Linked DNA regions of Aromatoleum petrolei. The protein of the gene in region 2 interacts with the protein of the main gene of each other region in a pairwise test. Links are inferred from orthologs where the notes say so. Each region holds a gene or a part of one and is shown on either strand. Other genes may lie near its edges. The genes, in order: ToN1_RS00635, ToN1_RS18060 and glnL.

Region 1 (4,188 bases), 3.8 Mb from region 2 along the record:
GATGACCCGAACCGTCCCAAGCGCATCGCTTTTCGACGGACCCCTACGGCATTCTGCCGGGCGTGTGGATTTTGCCTGCCACCACTGGCAGACAAGCCGGTAATGATAGCAGGTTCGCACTACCCCGCTCAAGATCGAGATGCTGCTCACAAGCAGGCGGCGTGCTGAGAGAGCGGCGTGCATTTGCCGCAACTCCCACCATGCGCTAGCCTTTCTCATTTGCGCGCCAACCCCTGAAAATGAGCATCGCCATAAAAACGCCTGACGAAATCGAGAAAATGCGCGTTGCCGGCCGCCTTGCGGCTGACGTGCTCGACTACATCGAACCCTTCGTCAAGCCCGGCATCACCACGGGCGAACTCGACCGGCTCTGCCACGACTACATGGTCAACGTGCAGCAGACCATTCCAGCGCCCTTGCACTACGCTCCCCCTGGATACACGCCCTACCCCAAGTCCATCTGCACCTCGATCAACCACCAGGTGTGTCACGGGGTTCCCGGCGACAAGGCGCTGAAGAAGGGCGACATCGTCAATCTCGACATCACCGTGATCAAGGACGGCTACCACGGCGACACGAGCAGGATGTTCATCGTCGGCGGTGACGCATCCATCCTCGCGAAGCGCCTGTGCCAGGTGACGCTTGAGTGCCTGTGGCTGGGCATCTCGGTCGTGAAGCCCGGAGCGAGGCTCGGCGACATCGGCCAGATCATCCAGAAGCACGCGGAAGGCAGCGGCTTCTCCGTCGTGCGCGAGTTCTGCGGTCACGGCATCGGAGCCAAGTTCCACGAGGAGCCGCAGGTGCTGCATTACGGCAAGGCCGGCACCGGGCCCGAATTGCAGGCCGGCATGACCTTCACCATCGAGCCCATGATCAACGCCGGCAAGGCGGCGATCTCGGAGCTTCCCGACGGCTGGACCATCGTCACGAAGGACCGGAGCCTGTCCGCGCAGTGGGAGCACACCATACTCGTGACCGACACCGGCTTCGAAGTCCTGACCTTGTCGCCCGGCTGCCCGCCCGCCCCTGCGATCACGGCACCATCTCTCCGGTAACGACCGCCAGCCCGAGGAAGCCATGAGCGCCATGTCGATCGATGACTTCCAGGCGGCGCTGGCGCATGCACGCGAGCACCTCGCGACCGGGAATGCCCGCATCCGCGCCGCCTACGAGGCACACCCGGCGACATCGACCGTCCTCAAGGGGCGGGCCCATCTGGTCGACGAGGCGATCGTGCACTTGTGGCGTGCATGCTCCATGCCGCGTGAGGTGGCACTGCTCGGCGTGGGCGGTTATGGACGCGGAGAACTCTTCCCGCACTCGGATGTGGACCTTCTGGTACTCCTGCCGACCCCAGCCGACAGCCCCTTGCAGGCCCGCATCAGCACCCTGATCGGCGCCCTGTGGGACGTCGGCCTCGAGATCGGCCAAAGCGTCCGCACACTCGACGAGTGCCTCGAAGCCGCCGAAGAGGACATCACCATCCAGACCAACCTGCTGGAGGCGAGGCTGCTCGACGGCAACGCACACCTATTCGAGGAGTTTTCCCGACGCTACCGGGAACAGCTCGACGTGCGCATTTTCTACAAGGCGAAGCAGCTCGAACAGGATAACCGCTACGCGCGCTTCAACGACACGCCCTACTCGCTCGAACCGAACTGCAAGGAAAGCCCGGGCGGCCTTCGTGATCTGCAGATGCTGGGTTGGATCGCCCGCGCTGCGGGACTCGGCCGAAACTGGCGTGATCTGGCGCGGCGGCGCCTCATAACCGGCGCCGAGGCGAGCGAACTGCGCAGCATCGAGCGCTTCCTGCAGCACGTGCGCATCCGTCTGCATTACCTGACCGGACGAGCCGAAGATCGCGTGCTGTTCGATCATCAGGAGAAGCTGGCGCGCGCCTTCGGCATCGAGGCGACGGCAGCCAAGCGGGCCTCCGAAGTGTTCATGCAGCGCTACTACGTGAACGCCAAGAAGGTCACGCAGACCAACACCATCCTGCTACAGAACTACGGTGCCGAGATCTTCCCCAATCGGGGCGGCGCCGCTTTCGTGATCAATGAACGCTTCCAGGCAGTGCGCGAACTGCTCGACATCCGCAGCGAAGACACCTTCGAGCGACATCCGCGGGCACTCCTCGAGTGTTTCCTGCTACTGCAGCAGCGGTCGGAACTCAAGGGGATGACGGCGCGGACGCTACGCGCGCTGTGGCTGAACCGTACCCGAATCAATGCGGCCTTCCGCGCCGATCCTGCCAACCGCGCACTATTCCTCGAGCTGCTGAAGCAGAAACGAGGCATCGTGCATGAGTTCCGACGGATGAACCAATACGGCATCCTGAGCCACTACATGCCCGCGTGGCGGCGCATCGTGGGCCAGATGCAACACGACCTGTTCCACGTCTACACGGTCGATCAGCACATCCTCATGGTCTTGCGCAACATGCGGCGGTTCACGATGGGGGAGCATGCCCACGAGTACCCGCTGATGACGCGCCTGATCCTGGGGTTCGAGCGTCACTGGTTACTGTACATCGCCGCCCTCTTCCACGACATCGCCAAGGGACGCGGGGGCGACCACTCCCAGCTGGGAATGGCCGACGCACGCGAATTTTGCGAGCATCATGGCCTGTCGCCGGAGGACGCCGACCTTGTCATATGGCTGGTGGCGTATCACCTCACCATGTCGCAGGTCGCCCAGAAGGAGGACACGTCCGATCCCGACGTCATCCGCCGCTTCGCGGACACGGTGCAGACCGAGCGGCGCCTCACGGCCCTCTACCTCCTGACCCATGCGGATATCCGCGGCACGAGCCCCAAGGTCTGGAACGGATGGAAAGGCAAGCTGCTCGAAGACCTGTTCTTCGCCACGCAACGTCTGCTGCGCGGCGCCACGCCGCAGCAGGCGCTGGGCCTCGACGACCGCCAGGAGGACGCGCGCGGGCTGCTCCGTTATCACGGCCTGCGCCCGGGCGTCGAGGACGCCCTATGGATGCAGCTCGACGCGGTGTACTTCATGCGCCATTCGGCGGAAGAGATCGCGTGGCACACCCGCATCCTGTATTTCCGCCCGGAAAGCGAAGAGCCGGTGGTCAAGGCACGGGTCCTGGACGACGAGGAAGGCGTGCAGGTAATGGTGTTTACCTCGGACCAGAAAGACTTGTTCGTGCGCATGACCGGTTTCTTCGGTCGGCTCGGGTTCTCGATCCTGGACGCCAAGGTGCACACGACGCGTCATGGCTACGCGCTAGACAGCTTCATCCTGCAGGACCCGGGCAATGCCGCACACTATCGCGACGTCATCCAGCTGCTTGAGCATGAACTGACGGAACGACTCAAACACCCCGGACCACCGGACCGTCCGACACAAGGCCGCCTCTCCCGCCAGATGAAGCATTTCCCGATCACCCCGCAGATCAGCATTCACCCGGACGAACCGGGAAAACACTTCATCCTCTCCCTCGTCGCAGCGGATCGCCCCGGCCTCCTGTTCGCCGTCGCTGAGGTGCTTGCACGTCACGAAATCCGTTTGCACACGGCAAAGATCGCAACACTGGGCGAGCGGGCCGAAGACACTTTCCTGATCAGTGGGCAGCGCCTCACTCTCGACGGTCAGATCCTGCAGGTTGAACGCGAGCTGCTTGAACGCCTGCAGGTCTAGGCTCCCTGCAGGCGAACACGTCGCGTCAGTGCCCCTTGCCCTGCAGGCGATCCATCACGGCGTAGAGCACGCCCGATACCAGGAAAGTGACGTGAATCCCGACCATCCACGCGAGATGGCGGTCGCTCACGTTATCAACATTCAGGAAGGCCTTCAGCAACTCGATACCCGAAATTGCCACGATCGAACCGATCAGTTTGATCTTCTGGTCGGAGAAACCGATATGCCCCATCCACTCGGGACGGTCGGTATGGGAGTGCAGGTCCTCCATCTTCGACACGAAGTTCTCGTAGCCGCTGAACATGATGATGATCAACAGGCTCATGATCAGCGCGATATCGACCAGCGACAGCACCCCGATGATCATCTCGGCGCCGCTCGCACTCATGATGTGGCTGAAGAGGAACCAGACCTCCTTTCCAAACTTCACGAGCAGCACCAGCAAGGCCAGAATCAGCCCAAAGAAGACGGGCGCCATCAGCCAACGGCTGGCGAAGAGCATGTGTTCGAAGGCCGACTCGAGTCTTTTCA
Region 2 (3,939 bases):
GCTGATCATTTCGACGGGCGCCACGGCCAAGTATCTCGGCCTGCCCTCGGAAGAAAAATTCTCGGGTCGCGGCGTGTCCGCCTGCGCAACCTGCGACGGCTTCTTCTACAAGAACCAGGACGTCGCGGTCATCGGCGGCGGCAACACTGCCGTGGAGGAGGCCTTGTACCTGGCGAACATTGCCAACAAGGTCACGGTTGTCCACCGCCGCGAGAAATTCCGCGCCGAGAAGATCCTCATCGACAAGATGATGGAGAAGGTCGCCGCGGGCAAGATCGAGCTGGTGCTGAACTCGACGCTTGACGAAGTGCTCGGCGACAACACCGGGGTGACAGGCATGCGGGTCAAGGACATCAACACCGGCGCGACGAAGGACGTCGCACTGAAGGGGGTGTTCATCGCGATCGGCCACAAGCCGAATACCGACATTTTCGAAGGCCAGCTCGAGATGGAAGGCGGCTACATCGTCACCAAGGGCGGCCGCGGCGGTGATGCCACGGCGACAAGCGTGCGCGGCGTGTTCGCTGCCGGCGACGTGCAGGACCACATCTACCGCCAGGCTGTCACTTCGGCCGGCACCGGCTGCATGGCGGCCCTCGACGCCGAACGCTACCTTGACGCTCTCGGCAGCTGATCCCGTGCCGCGCCCGCGTCGCCCGGCCACGTCCCGCCCGGCTGAACCGAGCGGGCGATCAGCCAGCCCGTTCGAAGGGCTAGCCTCCTTGCGGGGCGGGCTGCGCGAGGAGCGGGTTTTCGGTCGCCGTATCGAGCGCCCCGCCCCCGGCGGCGACGCGGGAAAATCCGGCTCCGCCGCAGCGGACGAGGCCGACGCAGGCCTGCTCCGCGCAGCGCTTCAGGGCGTGACGCCGCTGCCGCAATCGGCGCGCAGGGTCGAGCTCGAGACGCCGAAACCTGCCCCCGTTCGCCGGCCGCAAACTCCGGAGGCCGATGACGAGTCGACTGCGACAACACCGCGGCGAAGGACACCCCGTGACGACGGCGAGCTCTTCCGCTTCGCGATGGAAGACGTCATCCCGCTCGATCACGGCAATCGTGCGGAGGTCGGCATTGATCACCGTCACGCGCGACATCACAGCGCCCTCTCGGCCTCTACCCCGGACGTTCGCGAGCGCGATTTTCTTCTGCTGCCTGCGGACGCAGACAGCGCAAATCCGGCCGATCTCTTCCGCTACGCGGTGCGCGGCGCCAAACCCGTGGACACGCGCAATCGCGCCGACGTCGATATCCCTCGGCCCCTCCCCCACCCGCTGAAACACGTCGAGGACGAGCGCGAAGCGCTGCGCGAATCGATGGAAGCTCCAATGACGCTGGAAGACCGACTGGAAACCGGCGAGGAAGCGGCATTCCTGCGGCCGGGCCTGCCGCGCCGCGTGCTCACGGACTTACGTCGAGGCCGCTGGGTGCTGCAGGGCCAGCTCGACCTGCATGGCTGCAATCGCGACGAGGCACGTGAGGAACTCGCACATTTTCTTGCCGCAAGCCTGCAGCAGGGCCGGCGTTGCGTGCGCGTGATCCACGGAAAGGGGCACGGCTCGCCGGGCAAGCAGTCGATCTTGAAACACCTGTCCCGCGGCTGGCTCGCGCAACGCGAGGAGATCCTGGCGTTCTGCCAGGCCGGCCCCCACGACGGCGGCTCGGGGGCACTGCTGGTGCTGCTCAGGGCAGGCAATTCAGCCCGCCCTTGACAGGGGTGCCGCTCAGATCGCGGCTTCGTTGGTCTCGCCGGTGCGGATGCGCACGACCTGCTCGACGGGCATCACGAAAATCTTGCCATCGCCGATCTTCCCCGTGTGGGCGGCCTTGATGATCGCCTCCACCGCCTGATCCACCAGGTCGTCGCCGATGACGATCTCGACCTTGATCTTCGGCAGGAAGTCCACGACATACTCCGCGCCGCGGTACAGCTCGGTATGCCCCTTCTGGCGGCCGAAACCCTTCACCTCCGACACTGTCAGGCCGGCGATACCGACCTCCGAGAGTGCCTCGCGGACTTCGTCGAGCTTGAACGGCTTGATGATGGCTTCAATCTTCTTCATTGGAATCTCCTCGGCGGGATGATGCCACGCGGCCCACCGCCCGCGGCTCGGTCAATATTCGTCCTGATAGCGCGATGTTATCGGATAACGCCAGTCTCTGCCGAATCCTCTCTTCGTCACGCGAATGCCGACCGGCGACTGCCGGCGCTTGTATTCATTGCGCTTGAGCATCGCGACCGTACGGCGCACCTCGGCGTCCGGGTAGCCGGCGGCAATGATGTCCCGCGGCGACTCGTCGCGTTCCATGTACGCCTCGATGATCGCGTCGAGAACCTCGTAAGGCGGCAGCGAATCCTGGTCCTTCTGGTCGGGCTTGAGTTCCGCCGACGGCGGCCGCGTGATGATGTTTTCGGGAATCACCGGACTGACGGTATTGCGCCAGCGCGCGAGCCTGAATACGAAGGTCTTGTAGAGATCCTTGAGCACCGCGAAACCGCCTGCCATGTCACCGTACAGCGTCGCGTAGCCGGTCGCCATCTCGCTCTTGTTGCCGGTTGTGAGCACAATCGCGCCGGTCTTGTTCGACAGCGCCATGAGGATCATGCCGCGGATGCGGCTCTGCAGGTTCTCCTCGGTCGTATCCGCCGCCAAGCCATGGAACTGGTCCGCGAGCATGCCCGCGAAGGTCTCCATTGCCGGCCCGATGGGGATTTCGTCATAACGGACACCGAGGTTCGCCACCAGTTCGCGCGAGTCGTCGAGGCTCATCTGTGCGGTGTAGGGCGATTGCATCATCACCGCCCGCACCTTGTCGGCGCCGAGAGCATCGACCGCGATGCACAGCGTCAGGGCCGAATCGATGCCACCGGAAAGCCCGATCAGGGCGCCCGGAAAACCGTTCTTGCCCAGATAGTCACGCACGCCCACCTTGAGCGCCTCATACACCTCGGCTTCGACGGGACGCGCATCGATCTGCTCGCCATCCGCCCAGCGACCGCCCTGCAGGCGGACGACGTCGAGACGCTCGTCGAACGCGGACGTCTGCCAGGCGAGCGATCCGTCCGAGTTGAGCGCAAACGAGGCACCGTCGAACACCAGTTCGTCCTGCCCGCCCACCATGTTGCAGTAGACCACCGGCAAGCCGGTGCCGCCCACCCGCTCGCGCAGCACCTCATAACGTCGCTGCAGCTTGTTCATGTGGTAGGGAGAGGCATTGAGACCGAGCAGCACCTGGGCCCCCTCGGCACGGGCAAGTTCTGCGGGACCCGGCTCCCACAGGTCCGCGCAGATATTCACGCCGAGCTTCACGCCCTTCACTTCGAACACGCACGCGGCGCGCCCGTGGTCGAAATAGCGCTCCTCGTCGAACACCTCGTAGTTCGGCAGATGATGCTTGTGGTACGTCGTCAGGATTCGGCCGTCTCGAATCACCGACGCCGCGTTGTAGCGCTTGGCCTGGCGCGCCTCCGGATGGCCGAGCACGAGCGTCATGCCCTGAGTATGCCCGGCGATGCGCGCCACTTCACGCTCGCAGGCGCGATAGAAATCGGGGCGAAGCAACAAGTCCTCGGGCGGGTAGCCAGACAGCGCGAGCTCCGGGGTCAGGACGAGGTCGGCGCCGAGCGTGCGGGCCTGTTCGACGGCGCGAATGATCCGGTCGGCGTTCGCCTTCAGGTCGCCCACCGTACAATTCAGCTGGGCAACGGCGATGGAGAGCGATTGAGCATGCAGTTTCATGGGCGCAACTATACCGCGTCGGCCCGCATCCCGGCAGCCGGGCGCCTGCGCGAACGGCCCGCCTGATACGGGAAACCTTCTGTTACGCTTGACCGCGGGCAGCCCGCACGACGCCCGACAGCGGGGAACTAGAATGCAATCATCAAGTTTCCCAACGGATCATTCGATGCCCGTCCGCTTCGCGCTCCTCGCTCCGCTTCTCGCC
Region 3 (3,993 bases), 590 kb from region 2 along the record:
GCAGGCCCTGCACGCCGAGCGTCTCGAGGGCGCGGACGACGGCGAGGCCCGCGACGAGCGAGAGTCCGGCCGGCACCGGGGCGCCGGGGGCGAAGCGCCACAGCGTCGAGAAGGTCAGGCTGCCGCCGGGCCACGATTGCCATTGGCGCCCGCGCCGGCCGCGGCCTGCGGTCTGGCGTTCGGCGACGACGACGTGGATGCGTCCATCGTCGGCCGGGGTCGCGTCCATGAGCACGCTGTTGGTCGAGGCGCACTCGTCGAGCACCTGGATGTCGAAGGTGCCGGCGAGCGGGCCGAGTTGCTGGAGGATGGCTGCGGCGTTCAGCCGCGCGTCGGAGGCGGAGGCACTCAAGCGGGTCTTCCCGTGCAATACGTGAAAACCTGCATTATCCGTCATTGCATGCGCATGCACGAGTGCGGTGCGCTGCATTCCGTGGCAATCGCGGCCGAACTCCCGAGGCAGTTCGCCGCAGGCGGACGGATGGTCTGCGGGAGCGGCTTCAGCCGCGAATCAGTGCCCGTTCGTGGTTGAAGCCGCTCCCGCCGCGCGTCCGGTCACGTGGCTCTAGGCGGGCGGCGCCGCCGCCGGGCGTTCGTCGTCCATGCCGAGTTCCTGGATCTTGCGCGTGATGGTGTTGCGGCCGATGCCGAGGAGTTGCGCGGCTTCGATGCGGCGGCCGCCGGTGGCACCGAGTGCGCGGCGGATCAGCGTGCGTTCGAAGTCGCGCGTGAGGCGGTCGAACACTTCGCCCGGCGAGGTCGCGATCAGGCGGTCGGCTTCCAGCGCGAGCCCGTCCGCCCAGCTGATCGGCGCCTCGCGGTCGGGTTGCGCCTTCATGTCGGGCGGCAGGTCGGCAATCTCGACGACCTGGCCGGGCGCCATCACGGTGAGCCAGTGGCACAGGTTCTCCAGCTGTCTCACGTTGCCGGGGAAGGGCAGGGCCTGCAGGTACTTGATGGCCGCGTCGGACACGCGCTTGGGCGCGACGCCGAGATCCTGCGCGCTCTTCTGCAGGAAGTGCCGGACGAGCAGCGGGATGTCCTCGCGGCGCTCGCGCATCGGCGGCAGGCGCAGGCGGATGACGTTGAGGCGGTGGAACAGGTCTTCGCGGAACAGCCCCTGCCGGACGCGGTCTTCGAGGTTCTGGTGGGTCGCGGCGATGACGCGGACGTTGGCGCGGATGGGTTGCTGGCCGCCCACGCGGTAGAAGTGGTTGTCGGAGAGCACGCGCAGCAGGCGCGTCTGCAGCTCGGCGGGCATGTCGCCGATTTCGTCGAGGAAGAGGGTGCCGCCGTCGGCCTGCTCGAAGCGTCCGCGCCGCTGGGCGGCCGCGCCGGTGAAGGCGCCGCGCTCGTGGCCGAAGAGCTCGGATTCCAGCAGGTCGCGCGGAATCGCCGCGGTGTTGATCGCGATGAAGGGGGCGTCCGCGCGCGGGCTGTGGCGGTGCAGCGCGCGCGCCACGAGTTCCTTGCCGGAGCCCGATTCGCCGTTGATCAGCACGGTCGCATGGGATTGGGCGAGGCGACCGATGGCGCGGAACACTTCCTGCATCGCCGGCGCCTGGCCGAGGATCTCGGGGGCGAGCGCAGTGCTCTCCGATGCACCTTTCTGGTGCGCACTTTGCGCGATCGCGCGCTGAACCAGTGCAACGGCCTGATCGACGTCGAAGGGCTTGGGCAGGTATTCGAAGGCGCCCCCCTGGAAGGCCGACACGGCACTCTCCAGGTCCGAGTATGCGGTCATGATGATGACCGGCAACTGCGGGTGCAGCGTCTTCACGCGCTTGAGCAGGCCGAGGCCGGACTCGCCCGGCATGCGGATGTCCGAAATCAGTACCTTGGGCGGGACCGGCGCGATTTCCAGCGCGGACAGCGCCTCGTTTGCAGACGAGAAACTGCGGTGCGGGATGTCCTCGCGGCCGAGTGCCTTTTCCAGCACCCAGCGGATGGAGCGGTCATCATCAACGATCCAGACGGTGTTCATTATTTAATGCACCTTTTTTGTGCGATCGTGCCGCATCCTGGGGCGTCAGGCACGGTCGATGATCGGCAACAGGATGGTGAAGCAGGTGCGGCCCTTGCGGCTTTCGACTTCGATCATGCCCTGATGTTGCTCGACGAAGCTCTGTGCCAGCGACAGACCGAGACCGCTCCCCCCTTCGCGCCCCGAGACCAGCGGATAGAAGATCTTGTCGCGGATCTCCTCCGGGATGCCGGGGCCGTTGTCGATCACTTGCAATTCCAGTGCCAGCTTGTAGCGGCGCTTCGCGAGGGTCACCTGGCGTGCGACGCGCGTGCGCAGGCGGATCTCGCCGCGGCCTTCCATCGCCTGGGCGGCATTGCGGGCGATGTTGAGGATGGCCTGGATGAGCTGTTCGCGGTCCGCGGTGAGTTCGGGCAGGCTGGTGTCGTAGTCGCGGCGGATCGCGATCTCGGGGAATTCGGCGAGGATTAGACGCCGCACGCGCTCGAGCACGTCGTGGATGTTGAGCTGGTCGGGCCGCATCATGCAGTGCGAGGTCAGCAGCCGGCTCATCAGGTCCTGCAGGCGGTCGGCCTCGGCGATGATGACCTCGGTGTATTCGCGCAGCTGCGGGTCGGCAAGCTCGCGCTCCAGCAACTGCGCTGAGCCGCGGATCCCGCCGAGCGGGTTCTTGATTTCGTGCGCGAGGTTGCGGATCAGCTCGCGGTTGGCCTGCTGCTGCTGCAGCAGCTGTTCCTCGCGCGCGACGCGCAGTTGCGCATCGATGGGGCGGAACTCCAGGAGCAGGCGCAGGCCGGCCGCCTCGGCCGGGCTCACTGTGCAGTCGACGTGCAGCGGTTCGGCGTCGGGGCGGGTGATCTTCAGGTCTTGCCCGGTATAGCTCCAGTTCTTGTGCAGCGCGTTGTCTAGCGCGGCGGCCAGGCCGGTGGGTTCGCCGAGGAGCTGCGACAGCGGCGCGCCGATGAGGCGGCGGTGGCTGACGGCGAAGAGGTTTTCCGCGCCGGCGTTGAGGTAGCGGATCAGCAGGTGGTCGTCGACGACGACTACGGCCGACGAGAGCAGGTCGAGTCCGGCGAAGGGGCCTGCGAGACCAGGGGGTTTGGGTGTGTTCGGCATTGATGTGTTCTCGGAATCCCCTCGGGTCTCGCAAAAAACACGCCAGGCAGCCGCTGCCCCTTACTTCAGGTTGCCGAGTTCCTTCCTGAGCGCCTCGATGTTGCGCTGGTGCAGTTCGACCGTGTCGCGCAGCGGTTGCAGGCGGGCCTGGACGACGGGCAACCTGCGCTCGGCGCCCTGGTAACGCCCTTCCTGCTCGGTGACGGCTTTTTGGGCTTCGGCAAGGGCGGCTTCCTCGGTGGCGAGCTCCTTTTCCAGCACCTGGCGCCGGGTGTCGTCGCGGGCACGCTGGGCATCGGGGGCGACGCGGGGGAAGTTCGACGGCGTCGGCTGCGCGGACGAGCGCTTGGGTGGGGCGGGAACCGAAGAGACGGCCTGGTCGTCGCTGAGCTGCTTGCAGCCGCGACCCTGGTTGCGGTCGTTAGTGTAGGTGACGGCGCCGTTGGCGTCGACGCACTTGAAGACCTGAGCCTGGGCCAGGGGTGATGCGAGCAGAAGGAGCAGTACCGGAAGTGTTCGCATGTCCGTCGGTCGGTGAATCGGGGATGCATCCGGTGTGGCGGCGAGGCCTCCCGTGATGCATTCGTGGGGCATTAGACCCCAGAAAAAAGGGACGGGCAATGCCCGTCCCTCTTCGATTCAGCGTAATCCGGGGATTACAGGCTGTAGTACATGTCGAACTCCACCGGGTGGGTGGTGATGCGCATGCGGTCGACCTCTTCCATCTTCAGTGCGATGTAGGCGTCAAGGAAGTCGTTCGAGAACACGCCGCCGCGGGTCAGGAACTCGCGATCCTTGTCGAGGTACTCGAGCGCCTGTTCGAGGCTGGTGCAGACGGTCGGGATCAGTGCGTCCTCTTCCGGCGGCAGGTCGTACAGGTTCTTGTCGGCCGG

What was found.
Region 1: the proteins of ToN1_RS18060 (region 2) and ToN1_RS00635 interact in binary tests that used the Escherichia coli proteins (3 or more experiments, as listed by UniProt). The link is inferred for Aromatoleum petrolei from one-to-one orthologs.
Region 3: the proteins of ToN1_RS18060 (region 2) and glnL interact in binary tests that used the Escherichia coli proteins (3 or more experiments, as listed by UniProt). The link is inferred for Aromatoleum petrolei from one-to-one orthologs.

What each region holds. Positions count from the first base shown.
Region 1 is NZ_CP059560.1:143,938-148,125, forward strand. What follows is about bases 745-3,867. They hold ToN1_RS00635 ([protein-PII] uridylyltransferase), read left to right. Parts: upstream 745-1,077; coding sequence 1,078-3,657; downstream 3,658-3,867. Other genes in these bases: map (type I methionyl aminopeptidase), read left to right, coding at 745-1,055; ToN1_RS00640 (TIGR00645 family protein), read right to left, coding at 3,683-3,867. Outside these bases: more of map, read left to right, coding at 240-744; more of ToN1_RS00640, read right to left, coding at 3,868-4,188.
Region 2 is NZ_CP059560.1:3,962,848-3,966,786, reverse strand. Bases 389-3,262 are described here. They hold ToN1_RS18060 (P-II family nitrogen regulator), read right to left. Parts: upstream 2,058-3,262; coding sequence 1,719-2,057; downstream 389-1,718. Other genes in these bases: ToN1_RS18055 (NAD+ synthase), read right to left, coding at 2,109-3,262; ToN1_RS18065 (Smr/MutS family protein), read left to right, coding at 723-1,706; trxB (thioredoxin-disulfide reductase), read left to right, coding at 389-634. Outside these bases: more of trxB, read left to right, coding at 1-388; more of ToN1_RS18055, read right to left, coding at 3,263-3,734; ToN1_RS18050 (MliC family protein), read left to right, coding at 3,901-3,939. UniProt on the Escherichia coli protein: P-II indirectly controls the transcription of the glutamine synthetase gene (glnA). P-II prevents NR-II-catalyzed conversion of NR-I to NR-I-phosphate, the transcriptional activator of GlnA. When P-II is uridylylated to P-II-UMP, these events are reversed.
Region 3 is NZ_CP059560.1:3,370,992-3,374,984, forward strand. The notes cover bases 1,066-3,993. They hold glnL (nitrogen regulation protein NR(II)), read right to left. Parts: upstream 3,101-3,993; coding sequence 2,030-3,100; downstream 1,066-2,029. Other genes in these bases: ntrC (nitrogen regulation protein NR(I)), read right to left, coding at 1,066-1,984; ToN1_RS15395 (DUF4124 domain-containing protein), read right to left, coding at 3,161-3,622; glnA (type I glutamate--ammonia ligase), read right to left, coding at 3,757-3,993. Outside these bases: ToN1_RS15380 (biotin--[acetyl-CoA-carboxylase] ligase), read right to left, coding at 1-352; more of ntrC, read right to left, coding at 566-1,065.